DNA from 2 places in the Halomonas shantousis genome. Region 1 is predicted to be linked to the other one. Evidence: predicted binding sites of a transcription regulator. Region 1 holds the regulator's gene; the other holds the start of a gene.

Region 1 (7,759 bases):
TCCAGACTACAATAGTCGGCCTTGAGGCCGGGCACCGCCTTGCGATCATGACGCTTGTCGACCAGTACCGCCGTCGAGATGCTAGCCGCACCGGCGTCTCGGCAGTATTCGAGGATCGCCGCCAGTGTCGCACCCTCGTCGAGAATGTCATCGACGATGACCACATGCCGGTTCGCCATGGGAATCTCGGGCGATACCCGCCAGAACAGTTCTCCGCCACGCAGGCCACCGCGGTAGCGGGTCGCGTGCAGGTAATCGACTTCAAGAGGGAACCCCAGACGCGTCAGAAGATGCCCGGTCGTGATCAGGCCGCCATTCATGACGCAATAGAATACCGGCATCTTGTCACCCAGATTGGCGGTGATGGATTGCGCCATCCGATCGAGAGCGGTCTCGACTTCCTCCTGGGAGATCAAACAGTCGGCGTGGGCCATGACATCACGCATGGTGGCCAGGGATTCATGGCAAACGGGAGAAGCTTGTGTAGTCATCGGACTCTTGGTTTATCACGGCTGGAGCGGGTGCCACGATGATGTGGCCCCGGGATGATGAAAGCGGCTAGCGACCCATGGCAGCGTCAGCGGCACCCTAGCGTCTTGTCGTTCGAGGATCAACGCCCGGCGATCGGGGCGCCTACCGGGCTATTCGGGCATTTCCTCGGACATGGCCAGCAGGCGCGCATGGGTCCGGCGCCAGCGGGTCAGGGCCGGCAGCGTCTCCAGGCCCGGCCGGGCCCGTGCATAGCGCAGCTTGCCCAGGCGTCGGGAGTGGCGATCCGAGCAGGCCTCGACCACTTCCAGCGCCGCCTGGCGGTCGTTGCACACCAGAACCATGTCGCATCCTGCCGTCAGAGCCGCCAGGGCCCGCTCGGCGGGACCACCCGCGACATGAGCGCCGGCCATCGACAGATCGTCGGAAAATATCACGCCCTTGAAGGCCAATTCCTCACGCAGCATACCCAGCCAGCTCGGTGAAAAGCCGGCCGGTCGCCGATCGAAGGCGGAAAAGACCACATGCGCCGGCATGATCCCGTCCAGGCGTGACGCCAGTGCCACAAAAGGCACCAGATCGCGCACACGTAACTCGTCAAGCGGGCGCGGATCTTCCGGCAGTGCCAGATGCGAGTCGACACCGACACCGCCATGGCCCGGGAAATGCTTGCCAACGGCCACCATCCCCGCCTCATGCAACCCATCGACGAAGGCGCCTGCCAGAGCGCTGACCGCCTGCGGATCGGGCGCGAAACTGCGGTTGCCGATGGCAGGCGAGGCATGATCATCGATGTCGAGTACCGGCGCGAACGACAGATCCAGCCCGCACGCCGCCATTTCCATGCCAAGAAGCCATCCCGCGTCCTGGGTCAAGGAGAGAGCCTCCTCCGGCGCTGCCTGATAAAGCGCTCCGAAATGTGCCGCTGGCGGCAAGCGGGTCACCCCTTCGCGCAGACGCTGCACTCGCCCTCCTTCCTGATCGATCGCCAGCAGAATGTCAGGGCGAATCTCGCGTATGGCCCGGCTGAGTGCCTGTACCTGCTCCGCGCTCTGCGTGTTGCGGGCAAACAGGATGACGCCGCCGACTTCGGGACGCGCCAGTAGCTGCCGCTCTTCCTGCGTCAAGGTAATGCCTTCCAGATCCAGCATTACCGGCCCGAGAGGTTGGGTCATCGTCACGTTCCTGGAATATGAAAAAAGAATTCTAATCGAGCCGTCCGGACCATAACAGAGGATCGGGGTCCATGGCATTTCGTCCTGGCAGCAACGCGGCCCATGCTGAAATGCCGGAGCTCTAGAGATGCAGCCAGACAGGCGTCCCAGGCCCGGCCCGCTCAAAGACCTCCAGCAGATCTTCATCGCGCAGGCGAACGCAGCCGTGCGAAGCGGCAACACCCATCGGCTCGCTGGGTGGCGTGCCATGCAGATAAATATAGCGTCGCTGGCTGTCATTCTCACCACCGCGATTCACGCTACGCTCCAGTCCGCAAAGCCACAGGATGCGCGTCAGTATCCAGTCGCGGTGAGGATTGGCCTGCGCCAACGACGCGCTGTAGATCTCGCCGGTAGGACGACGCCCGCGGAACACGCTGCCGACGGGCTGACCTGCACCAATGGCGGCCCGGACATAATGCCAGCCCAGCGGGGTCTGACCGCTGCCTTCACGCTGCCCTGCCCCCGCCGCCGCCGTCGAGATCGCATACCGGACCTGAGCTTCGCGCCCCTGCCACACGCAGAGTTGCTGCTGAGTCACATCGATTTCCAGCCAGACTCCCTGTTCGGGAGGCAACTGTCTCAGGCAGGGGGCTCGCATCGCTCACCCCGCCTGCTTGATTTCGGTAGTCGGCAAGGGAGCCGTCATACCCGCGACCACCACCGGACGCAGACGCCGGATCAGCTCGCGTACGCTGACATGCTCGCCAAAATCCTTCTCGGCGATATCGCGCAGCGCATCGAGACCGGAGAAGGTGAAAATCACCGATCCCAGCATGAAGTGCAGGCGCCAGAAACGTTCGCCATCCGGCAGGTCGGGCGTCGCACGTCGCACCAGCGCCGTGAAACGCGCAAAGACACTGCCGTAGTGCTCCTGGATATAGCGGCGCAGATGCCCTTGCGCCTGGGTATAGGCAAGCCCCAGCAGACGCATGAACACCTTCAGGCTGTTTCGCTCGGCAGGTACCTCGAGTACGCTGCGCGCCATGGTTTCCAGCAACACTTCAAGGGGAATCACACCATCGGGATGGCGGGCCTCGAGAGTGTCCAGGGCAGCATGAAAACGCTCGGTGAAGGGGTCGAGATAGCGAGCAAAGACCGCCTGAATCAACGATTTCTTCGAGCCAAAATGGTAGTTCACCGCAGCCAGATTCACCTTGGCCTTGCTGGTGATGTTGCGCAATGACGTTTCGGCAAACCCGCGCTCGGCAAAAAGCACTTCGGCAGTGTCCAGGATGCGCGTCACGGTATCGGTCTGAGCCATGGGGATGCCTCGCTTCCCAGCATAAACAGTTGTTTTAAACGCCCTTCGATTCTACGCGATCGGCGATTTTCCCTCAATGTCGCAATTAAACGCCCCCTGCTTGCCGCCGATACGCGACAGGAAGCAGTTGCAGCCGCGCAAATACTGGATACAATCCCATACTGTACGCTTGAACACTTCCAGCTCTCCACACAACTCCGCGGAGGTTGCATGTCCCGCCCGCTCACGCCGCGCCAGCAAAACGTCTATGACTTCATCGTCAAGACCATGAATGAATTCGGCTACCCCCCGACGCGGGCTGAAATCGCACGGGCACTGGGGTTTCGCTCTCCCAACGCCGCGGAAGAGCATCTGCGTGCGCTGGATCGCAAGGGCGTGATTCGCATGATTCCCGGCACTTCTCGAGGCATACGCCTGGCAGCGCCGGAAGCGGAGGCCCTCACTGCCGCCAATGATCAGGGGCTACCCATCATTGGCGAAGTCGCCGCCGGCAGCCCCATTCTCGCCGCCGCCCACATCGACCGCCACTGCCCGCTGCCTCCCGATTACTTCACGCCACGGGCCGACTACCTTCTGCGCGTGCGCGGCCTGTCGATGAAGGATGTCGGCATCTTCGATGGCGACTTGCTGGCGGTGCATCGCACCCAGCGCGTGCAGAACGGCCAGATCGTCGTGGCGCGCCTCGAGGACGATGTCACGGTCAAACGCTTCAAGCGCCAGGGACACCATGTCTGGCTAATCGCGGAAAATGCCGACTTTGCCCCCATCGAGATCGACTTGCGACACCAGCAGCTGGAAATCGAAGGCCTGGGCGTCGGCGTGATCCGTGGTGGAGACGGCAAGGGCCTGCACTGATCCGCAACGATGCGCAAGATCCTCCATGCCGATTGCGACTGCTTCTATGCCGCAGTGGAGATGCGCGATGATCCGGGCCTGCGCCATGTTCCACTGGCCATCGGAGGAAGTCCTGCGCAGCGCGGTGTGGTGGCGACATGCAACTACCCAGCCCGTGCTTTCGGCATCCATTCGGCGATGCCGACTGCCAGGGCGCTGCGTCTATGTCCCCACCTGACGCTTCTGCCCCCGGATTTCGGCAAGTACCGTAGCGTGTCCGCTCAGATCCAGGCCATCTTTCATGCTCTCACCCCCTGGGTCGAACCGCTTTCTCTGGACGAGGCCTACCTCGACGTTTCCGCCGTCACCGGCTGGCATGGCAGCGCCACCTGGATGGCGCACTGGTTGAAACAGGAAGTGCTTACCCAGACCGGCATCACCGTTTCCGTCGGCGTCGCTCCCAACAAGTTCCTGGCCAAGGTAGCCAGTGATTGGCAGAAACCCGATGGCCTGTTCGTGATCACGCCTGACAGAGTCGAGCAGTTCATCAATCAGCTCGAGGTGAAGCGACTCCATGGCGTAGGGCCCGCAACCGCTGCGAAACTGGAAAGCATGGAGATTCGCACGTGTGCGGATCTACGCCGCTGGACCCTGGAGGCCTTGAACGAGCGCTTTGGCAAGTTCGGCTACCGGCTGTTCGAACTGGCTCGCGGTATCGATGAGCGTCCCGTCAAGGTGGAGCGAGAGCGCAAGTCGGTCAGCGTGGAGACGACGTTCGCCCATGACCTTCCCGGCCTGGCTGCTTGCCGGGAGGCGCTGCATCCCCTTGTCGAGCGCTTGACAGAGCGACTGGCACGGCATGGAAACCCAGCGGCAAGCAAGCTGTTCGTCAAGGTTCGCTTTGACGATTTCACCAGCACGACGCTGGAATGCCGTGGCTTTGTTGTCGAGATGGAGGAGTTCCTGCCGCTGATGGAAAACGCCTGGCAACGCGGCAAGCGTCCCGTCAGGCTGCTCGGCGTCGGGGTAAGACTGGCGGCGCAAAGCGACACGCAGCAGTTGGGACTGTTCGATTAGGTTCTGCCGGGGCAGGCAAGCCGACCGTATTATATGACTAGCCGAGGCCGTCAGATGACTAGCCGAGATCGTCAGGAGACCAGCCATCCGGATTGGACGACGAGCGTCCACAGCCCGATGGCGATGAACATCATACTCGCGCCGAAGTGAATGCTCTTGAGCGGTAGTTTCTTGCAGAAACGATTGCCTGCCCAGAGGACGGGCGCATTGACCATCATCATGGCCAGGGTCGTTCCCACGGTTACCGCGAGCATGTCATGGAACCGTGCCCCTAGCAGCACTGTCGCCAGTTGCGTCTTGTCGCCGATCTCGGCCAGGGAAAACAGGACGAAGGACGTCAGGAAAACGCCGTGAAGGGCCGACCCGGCATCGAGGTCATCCTCGTCATCGGGACGCAACAGCCACAGCCCTATCGCCACGAAGGCAAACCCGACGACCAGCGTCAGGGTCGATTCGTCGATGACGTTGGCCAGCGAGGCACCCAACCAGGCCGAAACGCCGTGGTTGATCAGCGTAGCGCTCAGCATGCCCCAGAAGATGGGCCAGGGACGCATGAAACGAGCGGCAAGCAGCAAGACAAGCAGTTGCGTCTTGTCACCGATCTCGGCCAATCCGACGGCAAGTGCGGAAGTCAACAGGGCGTCCAACAACGGCTCCTCAGGGCTGACAATACCGCGACCAGAACATCAACCTGCCGCCAGCCCCGATGGCAGGGAGATGTCCTGGGTCTCGTCAGGCCTTTCGGCTGTTCACGCCATGGGCCGCGTAGCGAACCAAATATGTTGACGCAAACCTTTCATGGACGCCTGCCAGGAAGGAAATCGTGAATCTGGCAGATGGAAAGCGACTACTCCCCCAAAACTGCGAGCATCATACCCGCTCGGCTGGCGGCTGCCAACCGAGCCCATCGGCGGTATCACTTGGTATCGAAGTAGCGATGCGTGTCGAAAGTGGCCACCCAGTCAGGGTGATAGGCTGCCATGATGCTCAACAGCATGCCGGTGATGAACGCCTCGGAGGGCAACAGCATGGGCAGGAACAGGGCGTATTCCCGAACCTGATGATGAACCTCGGGCTCATCGCTACCCAGCCATGCAAAGGCGATGACCGTCATTCCGGTAGCCAGCAGGGACAACGCGGCACCGAAGAAGCCGCAGAGAAAGACGTAGATGAAATAATTGTCGGGCAGAAAACGATCGACGCCGCGCCATATGCCGTACGCCACCAGTGTGGGCACTGTCGCCGTCACAAGGTAGTTGATACCCAGCAACGGCCAGTCGACCTTGCCTACCAGCACCATGCCGACGTTGACGGCGGCAAGCGACAGCAGCGCCATAGGGGCGCCAAAGATCAGGGTCAACAGCGTGGCCAGTATGAGATGCAGGGTCAGCCAGTCCACTGCCTGAGCACGTAGCTGCCATAGCAGCAGAACGCTGACTGAAGCTCCGAGTAGACGATGCTGGAGCCCCCGGTTCTGCATCAGCTTTTTCCAGGGGACACGCCAGACGGCCAGCGTGAGGGAGAAGATAGCCAGCAGAGCCGCCAGTACGAGACTCCATGGCGCCAGCACGAGGGTTGAAAAGGACATGTCGTCACTCAGTCATGACACTTTGGCTTGCCCGGATGCCGCAGGCAACCAACGAAGATGTATCCAGCCTCATGCAGCGGCTGGCGCTCGGACTACGTAACCATCCGGGCGCCATTTTACTCAAGCAAAAACTACCGTCTTATTGCCGTGGATCAGGACCCGATCCTGCAGGTGCCAACGCAGCCCACGTGCAAGGACGCTCTTTTCGACATCACGACCGAAGCGCACCAGATCGTCTGCCGTGTGACAGTGGCTCACCCGATGAATGTCCTGCTCGATGATGGGCCCTGCGTCGAGCTCTTCCGTCACATAGTGACAGGTCGCGCCGATCAGCTTCACCCCTCGCTCGTAAGCTTGATGATACGGCTTCGCTCCGGCAAACGAGGGCAGAAAGCTGTGATGGATATTGATGACTTGCCCCGCGTAGCGCTGACATAGCGTCGGCGGCAGGATCTGCATGTATCGCGCCAGCACGATGGTGTCCGCCTCGGCGTTGTCGATCAGCCGCTCGACCTCGGCAAAAGCGCTGGATTTATAGTCGGTGTCGACAGGTACATGGTGATAAGGCACGCCATGCCACTCCACCAGTGAACGCATGTCGTCATGGTTGGAGATGACGCCGACGATATCGCCATCGAGTTCCCCGGCAGTCCAGCGGTACAGCAGGTCCACCAGACAATGCGAGGCCTTGGACACCAGCAGCACGATCCTCTTGCGACAGGTGGTATCGGTCAGCGCCCAGCTCATCTCGAACTCGTCGGCGATGGGCGCAAAGGCGTCGCGCACCCCCCCGGCATCCAGCCCGAGGGAGTCGGCCTGAATCTCATAGCGCATGAAGAAACGTCCAGTCGCCAGATCGGAATGCTGATTGGCTTCGGTGATCCAGCCGCCCTGACTGGCAATGAAGCCTGAAACCCGCGATACGATACCTACACGGTCAGGACAGGAAACGACCAAACGATACGAATGAGACATGCAAGCAACCGCCATAACAAAGGGTGGATGAAGAATCCGACGACAGACTGATCAGCAAATCACGTCGGACCCGCCGACAGCGAACGGCTATTGCAACCGGCAATACCGCCAAGGGGGCATGATTGTAGCGATTAGCTTGGTGTTCGTCAGTATTGCCGCCGTGCCACGCTCGAGGCTCGTCCGGCCGGTACCGGGGCTGCGTTGTGAGAGCCCGGTCACATCCCGTATAGTGTGAAGTCTTACCGCAATTCCAGGTCAGTGATGTTCCAGCCCCGCGTGCACGTCCGTATCCGTCCCCGCCCCCCTCTACGCTTCCTG
Region 2 (7,759 bases), 210 kb from region 1:
CGGCGTGAAAAAGCGCCCGCCCAAGGGATGGGAATGCCCGCCGAGCAGCAGTTCGGCGCCCTTGTCCACTGCATCCTGAATGTGGTCACTGACCTTGGCCACGACATTGTCATCGACCAGCGGACCGATATTCACGCCCTCCTCCGTTCCCACACCGACGTGCAGCTCCGAGTTCATCGCCACCGCCAGCTTTTCGCTAAAGGCATTGACGACGCGCGACTGCACCAGGAAGCGGTTGGTGCACACGCAAGTCTGTCCGGCGTTGCGGAACTTGGATGCCATGGCGCCTTCCACGGCGGCATCGAGGTCGGCATCCTCGAAAACGATAAAGGGAGCGTTGCCCCCCAGCTCCAGCGAAATTTTCTGAATGTGCTGCGCTGCACCCTGCATCAGCTTGCTGCCGACCTCGGTGGAGCCGGTGAAGGTGATCTTGCGAACCCGCTCGGACTCGGTAAGCGCCGCGGCAATCTCGCCGGCACGCCCCGGGACGACGTTGAACACGCCGCGTGGTACCCCGGCCCGCTCCGCCAGTGCCGCCAGCGCGGTGGCCGAGAAAGGCGTCTGGCTGGCAGGCTTGATCACCATGGTACAGCCGGCAGCCAATGCGGCGGCGGCCTTGCGAGTGATCATCGAGGACGGAAAGTTCCACGGCGTGATCGCCCCGACCACGCCTACCGGCTGCTTTGTCACCAGGATGCGCTGACTGCCCTTGGCAGCCGGAATGATATCGCCATAAACGCGCCGGGCCTCTTCCGCGAACCAGCGCATGAAGCTGGCGGCATAGGCGATCTCGCCGGCGGCCTCCTTGAGCGGCTTGCCCTGCTCGGCGGTCATGATGGCCGCCAGTTCGTCCTGATGCTCGAGCATCAGTTCGTACCAGCGCATCAGAATGTCGGCCCGCTCCAGCGCCGTCGTTGAGCGCCAGGCCGGCAGCGCCGCATCCGCGGCGTCAATGGCGCGCTCCGTCTCGGCACGCCCCAGCTTGGGCATTCGGCCCATGATTTCGCCGGTAGCCGGATTATCGACCTCGATCTGCTCGCCACTGTCCGCTGCTACCCAGTTACCATCGATGTAGGCGAAAGGACGAAACAGGGGGCTGTCTTGCAGAGGAACCATGGCGTTCTCCTTCTTGGGGACGCCCCCAGGACGCTGCCCGGTGGCGTCACGAATGGTGATGCGTAACGCGAATACCCATGATATCCGCATGGCCTGCTACAGAATGACGCCTGTAGTGGCAAGACGCCAGTTTATACGCCCATCATCATGGCCGCCGCTGGCGGCGCCTCGATCAGCATGGCCATGAGAGCGATGATCAGCGCCAGGACAATGGCGCCCCAGCAGAAGGTGCGTCCCTTGTAGCGCTGAGGCGCCTGGCGGATCTGCCGCAGCCCGGCGAGCGCGCATATCGCGGCGACAATTTCGACGAATGGCGCCAAGCGGTCGAAGAACAGACCGAGAATCGCCACCACGACCGCAACGATCGCCCAGTGAGAGTAGGCTTTGGCGATGACATCTCCCGACGCGCTGCGAGCATGCGCCGCCTCGCGCTGCGCGACAGGGGCATTGAATACATGCAAGGCTTGCCCGTCGCGCACGTCGAAACGCACGGCAACGCCGGGAGCCGGCAGACCACGCCCTTTCCAACGGCCCAGCGGGAAGCTGTACGTCTTGCCGTCGGAAGCACGGATCATGCCCGTCTGGGTTTCATCGTCGAAGGACACCAGTTCGCCGTTCAATCTGCCGCTCCTGTCGAGGTTGTCTTGCGCCGGATGCTACGCGTGCGCGCCAGGGCGAACAAACCCCATCCGCGCTGTCATGATGCGGATCAAGTTCGCTTCGCGACGCACACTACCTGGCTTGGCGATTGCGCATGCCCTTGCCATGGAAATCAGGGAGAGCCTGAAGGCGGGTCAGCTGCGGATCAGATTCAGGAACTCCTGACGCGTCGGCTGGTTGTCGCGGAAGGACCCGAGCATGACCGAAGTCGTCATGCTGGAGTTCTGTTTCTCCACCCCCCGCATCATCATGCACATGTGCTTGGCCTCGATCACCACCGCGGCCCCACGGGCCCCGGTCACCTGGATCACGGCCTCGGCGATTTCGCGGGTCAAGTTTTCCTGGATCTGCATGCGTCGCGCATACATGTCGACGATACGCGCGAACTTGGACAAGCCCAGCACCTTGCCCCGGGGCAGGTAACCGATGTGGCACTTGCCGATGAAGGGCAGCAGGTGGTGTTCGCACATGGAATACAGCTCTATGTCCTTGATCAGCACCATTTCATCGGTCTCGGAGGCGAACACCGCCCCATTGACGAGCTCTTCCAGCGTCTGCGTGTACCCTCGGGTGAGAAACTGCATGGCCTTGGCTGCCCGCTTCGGCGTATCACGCAGCCCCTCCCGCTCGGGATCTTCTCCGAGCCCCGCAATGATCTCGCGATAATGGTTGGCCAGTTCTTCGGTCATGGGTGTGCCTATGTCTGCTTCCGCGCTCAGGGGTTCGTGGAGGTAACGGCTTGCCCCGTCGACCGGAGAAGCCGTCCCATGCCAGGGAGCGTATTCTACCCCAGACCGGCACCGGGGCGGACCCCCGGCCGCATCTTCGTCGACAGGACCGCGTGTGATAACATTTCCGGCGGAACGTGCCTTCGCGCGGCATGCCTGACGGGCAGGCGGCGCCATCGGTCGCGTGCCGACGATACTGTGGGAGGGTGAACGTATCCAGAGGTCGTCTCACCCTATGTGACAGGACAAGACGCCGAGATTACGCCGATATGATGAAGAGAATCGCTTGTGCCTTGCTGGCAGGGTTTGCCATACCAGCCTTCGCCGCGGACGCGACCATGAGCCTGCCCGCTGACGCCCGTATCGATGTGCAGTCCATCGATACCGTGACGCTGACGTCCGATGATGCGCAAAAGACCAATGTACTGCTGCGTCCGGTAACGCGGGAAGGGGCCGAGCATTCGCTGCCTGACTATTGCCTGATCATGGCCAACGCCAGCCTCGACGGTGACAGGATGCGTGTGATATCTCACGCGGCCACCTGTATCGACGCTCAAACGGATGAACCCGACATCTTCAGCGGCCATCTGCAGGCCTCCGGAATGGAGCGCGACGGCAGCTACGGGCTGAATGTCTGCGAGAACCAGCGCGAAGAGACCTGCCAGCGTGCCGTTCTGACACCGGACCACCATTTCCAGCTCGTGATCAACGAGGATACCGAGATCCCGGCTCTCGAGAATCCTTCCAAGCAGATCAATGAAATGCGCCGTCATGCCGAAGGCGAAGGCAACGCCAATCCACTGCCTGCCGAGCGCCCCGAACCTGCCGAGGCGCCGAACGCCGACTGAGGCCCATTGCGCCACGCCCTTCGCACCGATCCTGCGGCGAAGGGCATTCCCCTGTCGTCTTGCCCGCTCCGCTGTTCTTACCGTTCGAAGTCCGCCAGCCAACGTGGCGATTCGAGTGCCAGCCGCTGCTGTTCCAGCGTACGAATATGCTGGTCCCAATAGTCCTCGCCGGCCACCCAAGGAAAAGCGCGGGGAAAGGCAGGATCTTCCCAGCGATGGATCAGCCAGGCGCTATGACGCATCAGGCGCAACGTGCGAAGTGCTTCTATCCACTGCAGTTGACGGCGATCGAAATCGCAGTACTGCTCATACCCCTCGATGACTTCCGACAGTTGCATCTGCCACTCCTGCTCATTCTGAGCCGTCAGCAGCATCCAGAGGTCCTGTACCGCTGGCGCCATGCAGCAGTCATCGAAATCCACCAGGGTGAAACTTTCGTCTCGGCCCAGGATGTTGCCAAGATGGCAGTCGCCATGTACCCGCTGCAAGGCCGATGCCGGCCACGTATGGCTTGCCAGCAGCGTCTGCAGCGCATCGCTGATACGCTCGTACGCCTGCCGCTGCCGGCGATTGAGCCAGGAGCCGCTAATCACCCGGGCCCGGCTCTGCTCGGCCAGTTCAGCCGGTTCGAGGGTGAGTCGCCGGGAAAAGGGGCGCTGCCGGGCAACGGCATGCATCCTGCCAATGAGTTCGCCGAGGGCGAAGAGATGTGCCGGATTCTCGAGCTCAGGCGCTTGTCCGCTTACATGCGGGAACAGCGCAAAGCGAAACCCGAAAGCCTGATGGAGGCTCTCCCCCGAAGCGTCACGCCAGGGCGGCGCGACCGCAACGCCGGCATCAGCCAGCTCGACCAGGAAAGCGTGCTCCTCACGGATCTGAGCGTCGCTCCAGCGCTCCGGACGATAGAACTTGGCCACCCAGCGTCGCTGCTCGTCATCATGAAGATGGAAGACACGATTTTCGTAACTGTTCAGCGCAAAGGGTTCGCCAGGCAGCCAGAACCCCAGCGACTCGATAGCCGCCACGATACGGGCCGGTGTCAGACTCTCGAACGGATGCGATGTTGAAGCCATGAATGTCCTGTTGGGATCCCAAGAGAGGTTGATGCTGCTGCTCGACAGGTTGTCCGAGCGAATCCGAGTGACGTTATCGACGAGCGCTTGCGTCACTCTTGTCTCGTCATTCCCGTCTCGTCACTTGATTTACCACCGGTCACCTGTGCAGTGCCGGCGTCCTGGTTACCGCCCACGCTTCGATGCGCTCCGCACCGGCAGCACGGCAAGCCTTGGCCAGCGCACCCAATGTCGCGCCAGTGGTCATGACATCATCCAGTAATGCGACATGTACCGGTAGCGATTTCGTCATCACGAAGGCCTCACGCAGGTTGCGCTGGCGTTCACGGCGGTTCAACCCTCGCTGGGGCCCGGTCAGGCGCACGCGGCGGGCAGCGATGAGCGGAATGTCCAGCGCTGTCCCTATGCGTTGCGCCAGCCAACGGGTCTGATCGAATCCGCGCTCTCGGGCACGCGCGGCATGCAGCGGCACTGCAATCAGCGCCTGGGGCCTGGACTTGTCGCTGCGCTCAAGACACGCCTGAACGAAAAGCCGCGCCATGATCTCGCCGGCGCGCGGCTGAGCCATGAACTTGAAGCGATGCGTCAACGCCGCAACGTACCCTTCGTAACGCAAGGGGGCGAATGTTGTATCGAACAGCGGCGAATGCCGCAGGCAGCGGCCACATAACAGCCCCGATGAGTGGGATAGCTCGGCAGGCGCCGGCAGCGGCTCGGCGCAGCGCATGCAGGCATGGCGGTTCCAAGGCAGCTCGAGGGCACATGCCGTGCACCAGGGCAGTTCGCCTTGAGTGTCGCCAAGACAGAAACAGCAGTGTCCCGGCAATGCTGTCTGCAGCCCCCGATCCACTTGCGCCAGAGCTACGGCGGGGAGCCGCCGACATCGTGTCAGCACGCTGAAAAGGTTCGTCATGCGCCTCCCCCGCCCTCCTGACCGGTATATACGTGACTCTCCAATGGCTCCAGCCTACCAGAATGGTACCTACCGAACCCAGACAAGCATGCAGAGTTCTCGTTCAAGAACGCAGCACATCGTTGACTTCACAAGGGCCATCGGTAGAATATGCGCGTCGCAACACGACTACTGCGGATGTGGTGGAATTGGTAGACACGCTGGATTTAGGTTCCAGTGCCTCACGGCGTGGGAGTTCGAGTCTCCCCATCCGCACCACAAAAGCCTTTATAAACAGTGAGTTATAGATGGAGGATGATCGAAAACCCGCTCTATATCGTCTGTTTTCGGCTCACATGGTCAGTTTTTTGGTCAGCTTTTCCCGACGCAATTCTCGCTACGCCTCGCTAACCAGCGGGGCGTTTTCGTTTGCCAGCAAAACGGAAGTCAAAGGGTTGCCGCCTCCTCTGTATTCCGCCGATACTGTACACGCATACAGCATCATGAGGCATCAATGGCTAAGAAGCATAAGGCACCGAAGCCCCCGTCCAGCTACGAACTGCTGGGCCAACGGATCCAGAAGCTCATCACCTCCCCGAGAGCTCAGCGAGACAAGCATCTGGTTATCTCTCGTCTCGAGGAGGAGTCTGCCGATGACTGGGCACGGCTCCTCGAGGAATTCGAGACGGTCGAAGAGCTGACAATGATTCCGCATGAAGATGGCAGCGTCACCCTGCGCTGGAATCCGGCAGAGGCGATGGGCTGAATGGCCCATCCATGGGCGGCGCCGTCCCTGAGCTCTGAGTAAACCCCGGAGCGCAGCATGAGCGCCATCAAACAAACGTCGCGGCCAGACACAAAAAAACCGGCCCCACGTGGGGCCGGCGGTCAGGTGCAAACATGGGGCACGAGCCCCAGCAGCTGGATTGTGAGCTTGAGGCCAAGGCTTTGTTGCACTGGCTATTGCTGGCTTACTCAAAGCTAAAAGTGCTCCGATTACTGCCAGCAGCTACTTCCATATCTATGCATCCACTCAACGTCGAGTAGCTCTCCCCGCCGAAGCTTGCGACTTCCGTACAGTGTGCCTGAGTCGTCGCAGGCACGCTGCTCCAGGTCGCTTTGAGGTTGTGGTATGCCGCCTGCTCCATATCGATGCATCCGTTGAAAACCATGTTGCTCCCACCACCGAACTCGGCAACCTCTTGGCAATGACTTTCAACATCGAAGCGGGGCAGATCTCTTGCCAATGCATTTCCGGCGAAGGCAACTGCCACCAGGATCGCTACGGCCAATACGCCTTTCGTTTTCATCTCAGGCCGCCTTCGGACGGGTGAAGAGGACAAAAAGGCCCAGAATGACATCCATCAGAGCCCAGAAAATAACGAGCATGCCGATACCGAGCGTCCCACCTATCGCGGTGCCACTCTGCTCGTACTCGTTGGTTGTGGAATTCATCATGTCGCCGATGTCAGCCATGTAGCTGAATAGCCAGATGACCATCAAGATATTAAAGAGAATGAAGCTCCACTTGCAGAGCTTGCCAAAAAGCCCTCGCTTTGGCTTACGAAGCTGCACACCGCATTGGCTGCATTTAAGCGCTGAATCGCTGACTTGATGGCTACATTCTGGACACGCGACTAAGGCCATGTTGCCCCCTTGTTACCCTTGCTGATAGAAAAATATTGTTACCCGCTGATACAGGATAACAAAATATTCACTACCAACTAGAATCATTAGGGCAATTCAGCCTGCACACTGCAGCTGGGCGGCTCACCAGGTAACGCTTTCCAGCGTCTCCCTATCGCCGGCCTTGCGGACCATCTCTATCCGGTCCTTGAGGTCCCACGCCTTGGCATACTGCGCACTAATGTGTAGCTGGGCCGCCTGGCCGAGCTTGAGCTGCCCCTAGCCTACGAACGGCCAAATATCCTACCCGAGTCATCACTGCAAGTTGCCAGATCAAGCCCGAGATTGACGACACGCCCTGGCTAGTGACCGAGGTAGAGCACTCGCTCAACGGTAGCGGCTTCGGCGCTCGGATAAGGTGCGAGGTGAAGGGCACAACAGAGGAAGGGAGTGGCTAGATTTGAAATTGGCGGGGAATCCTCCCCGCCGAGTGCGCTACTTTTCGCGAGCAGCGTCATGGTCACGCCGCGCTGACGGTATGCACCTCGAGATTGACCTTCAATGCCTTGCGAACTGCGCCAATGATAGCGGCCAAGTTATCCATGCCCGGGTTGCCTGACGGGGAGAGCATACGATGCAGACTCTTGCTGGGCTTGCCAGTATCCTCGGCCAATGCTTCGAATCCCACGGTCGCGTTGACTAGGTCGCGGAGCATCAGGCGTGCAGTGTCGGGCTCGCCATTGAGAAACAGGGTGACAGCCTCGTCCAGCATGGCTTTCGCGAACGCTGGATCGCGCTCGACGCGTGCGGCGATTG

What was found. The regulator LexA, encoded in region 1, represses DNA repair genes until DNA is damaged. The targets are predictions, from matches to a motif close to TACTGTNTANNTANACAGTA.
Region 2: the regulator LexA is predicted to act here: its motif matches at 5,799-5,818, upstream of ACYQ12_RS12445 (DUF1654 domain-containing protein).

What each region holds. Positions count from the first base shown of each region.
Region 1 covers NZ_BAAIER010000002.1:2,371,190-2,378,948, forward strand. The annotation lists gene ACYQ12_RS11370 (hypoxanthine-guanine phosphoribosyltransferase) at 1-491, opposite strand, end outside; gene nagZ (beta-N-acetylhexosaminidase) at 642-1,664, opposite strand; gene ACYQ12_RS11380 (L,D-transpeptidase family protein) at 1,786-2,304, opposite strand; gene ACYQ12_RS11385 (TetR/AcrR family transcriptional regulator) at 2,308-2,967, opposite strand; gene lexA (transcriptional repressor LexA) at 3,178-3,822, shown strand; gene dinB (DNA polymerase IV) at 3,832-4,878, shown strand; gene ACYQ12_RS11400 (TMEM165/GDT1 family protein) at 4,950-5,525, opposite strand; gene ACYQ12_RS11405 (energy-coupling factor ABC transporter permease) at 5,795-6,466, opposite strand; gene purU (formyltetrahydrofolate deformylase) at 6,587-7,441, opposite strand.
Region 2 covers NZ_BAAIER010000002.1:2,577,009-2,584,767, forward strand. The annotation lists gene ACYQ12_RS12410 (NAD-dependent succinate-semialdehyde dehydrogenase) at 1-1,116, opposite strand, end outside; gene ACYQ12_RS12415 (DUF4190 domain-containing protein) at 1,248-1,736, opposite strand; gene folE (GTP cyclohydrolase I FolE) at 1,911-2,465, opposite strand; gene ACYQ12_RS12425 (hypothetical protein) at 2,843-3,352, shown strand; gene ACYQ12_RS12430 (serine/threonine protein kinase) at 3,430-4,425, opposite strand; gene ACYQ12_RS12435 (ComFC family protein) at 4,565-5,338, opposite strand; tRNA gene ACYQ12_RS12440 (tRNA-Leu) at 5,512-5,596, shown strand; gene ACYQ12_RS12445 (DUF1654 domain-containing protein) at 5,832-6,083, shown strand; gene ACYQ12_RS12450 (hypothetical protein) at 6,289-6,627, opposite strand; gene ACYQ12_RS12455 (hypothetical protein) at 6,629-6,964, opposite strand; gene ACYQ12_RS12460 (helix-turn-helix domain-containing transcriptional regulator) at 7,464-7,759, opposite strand, start outside.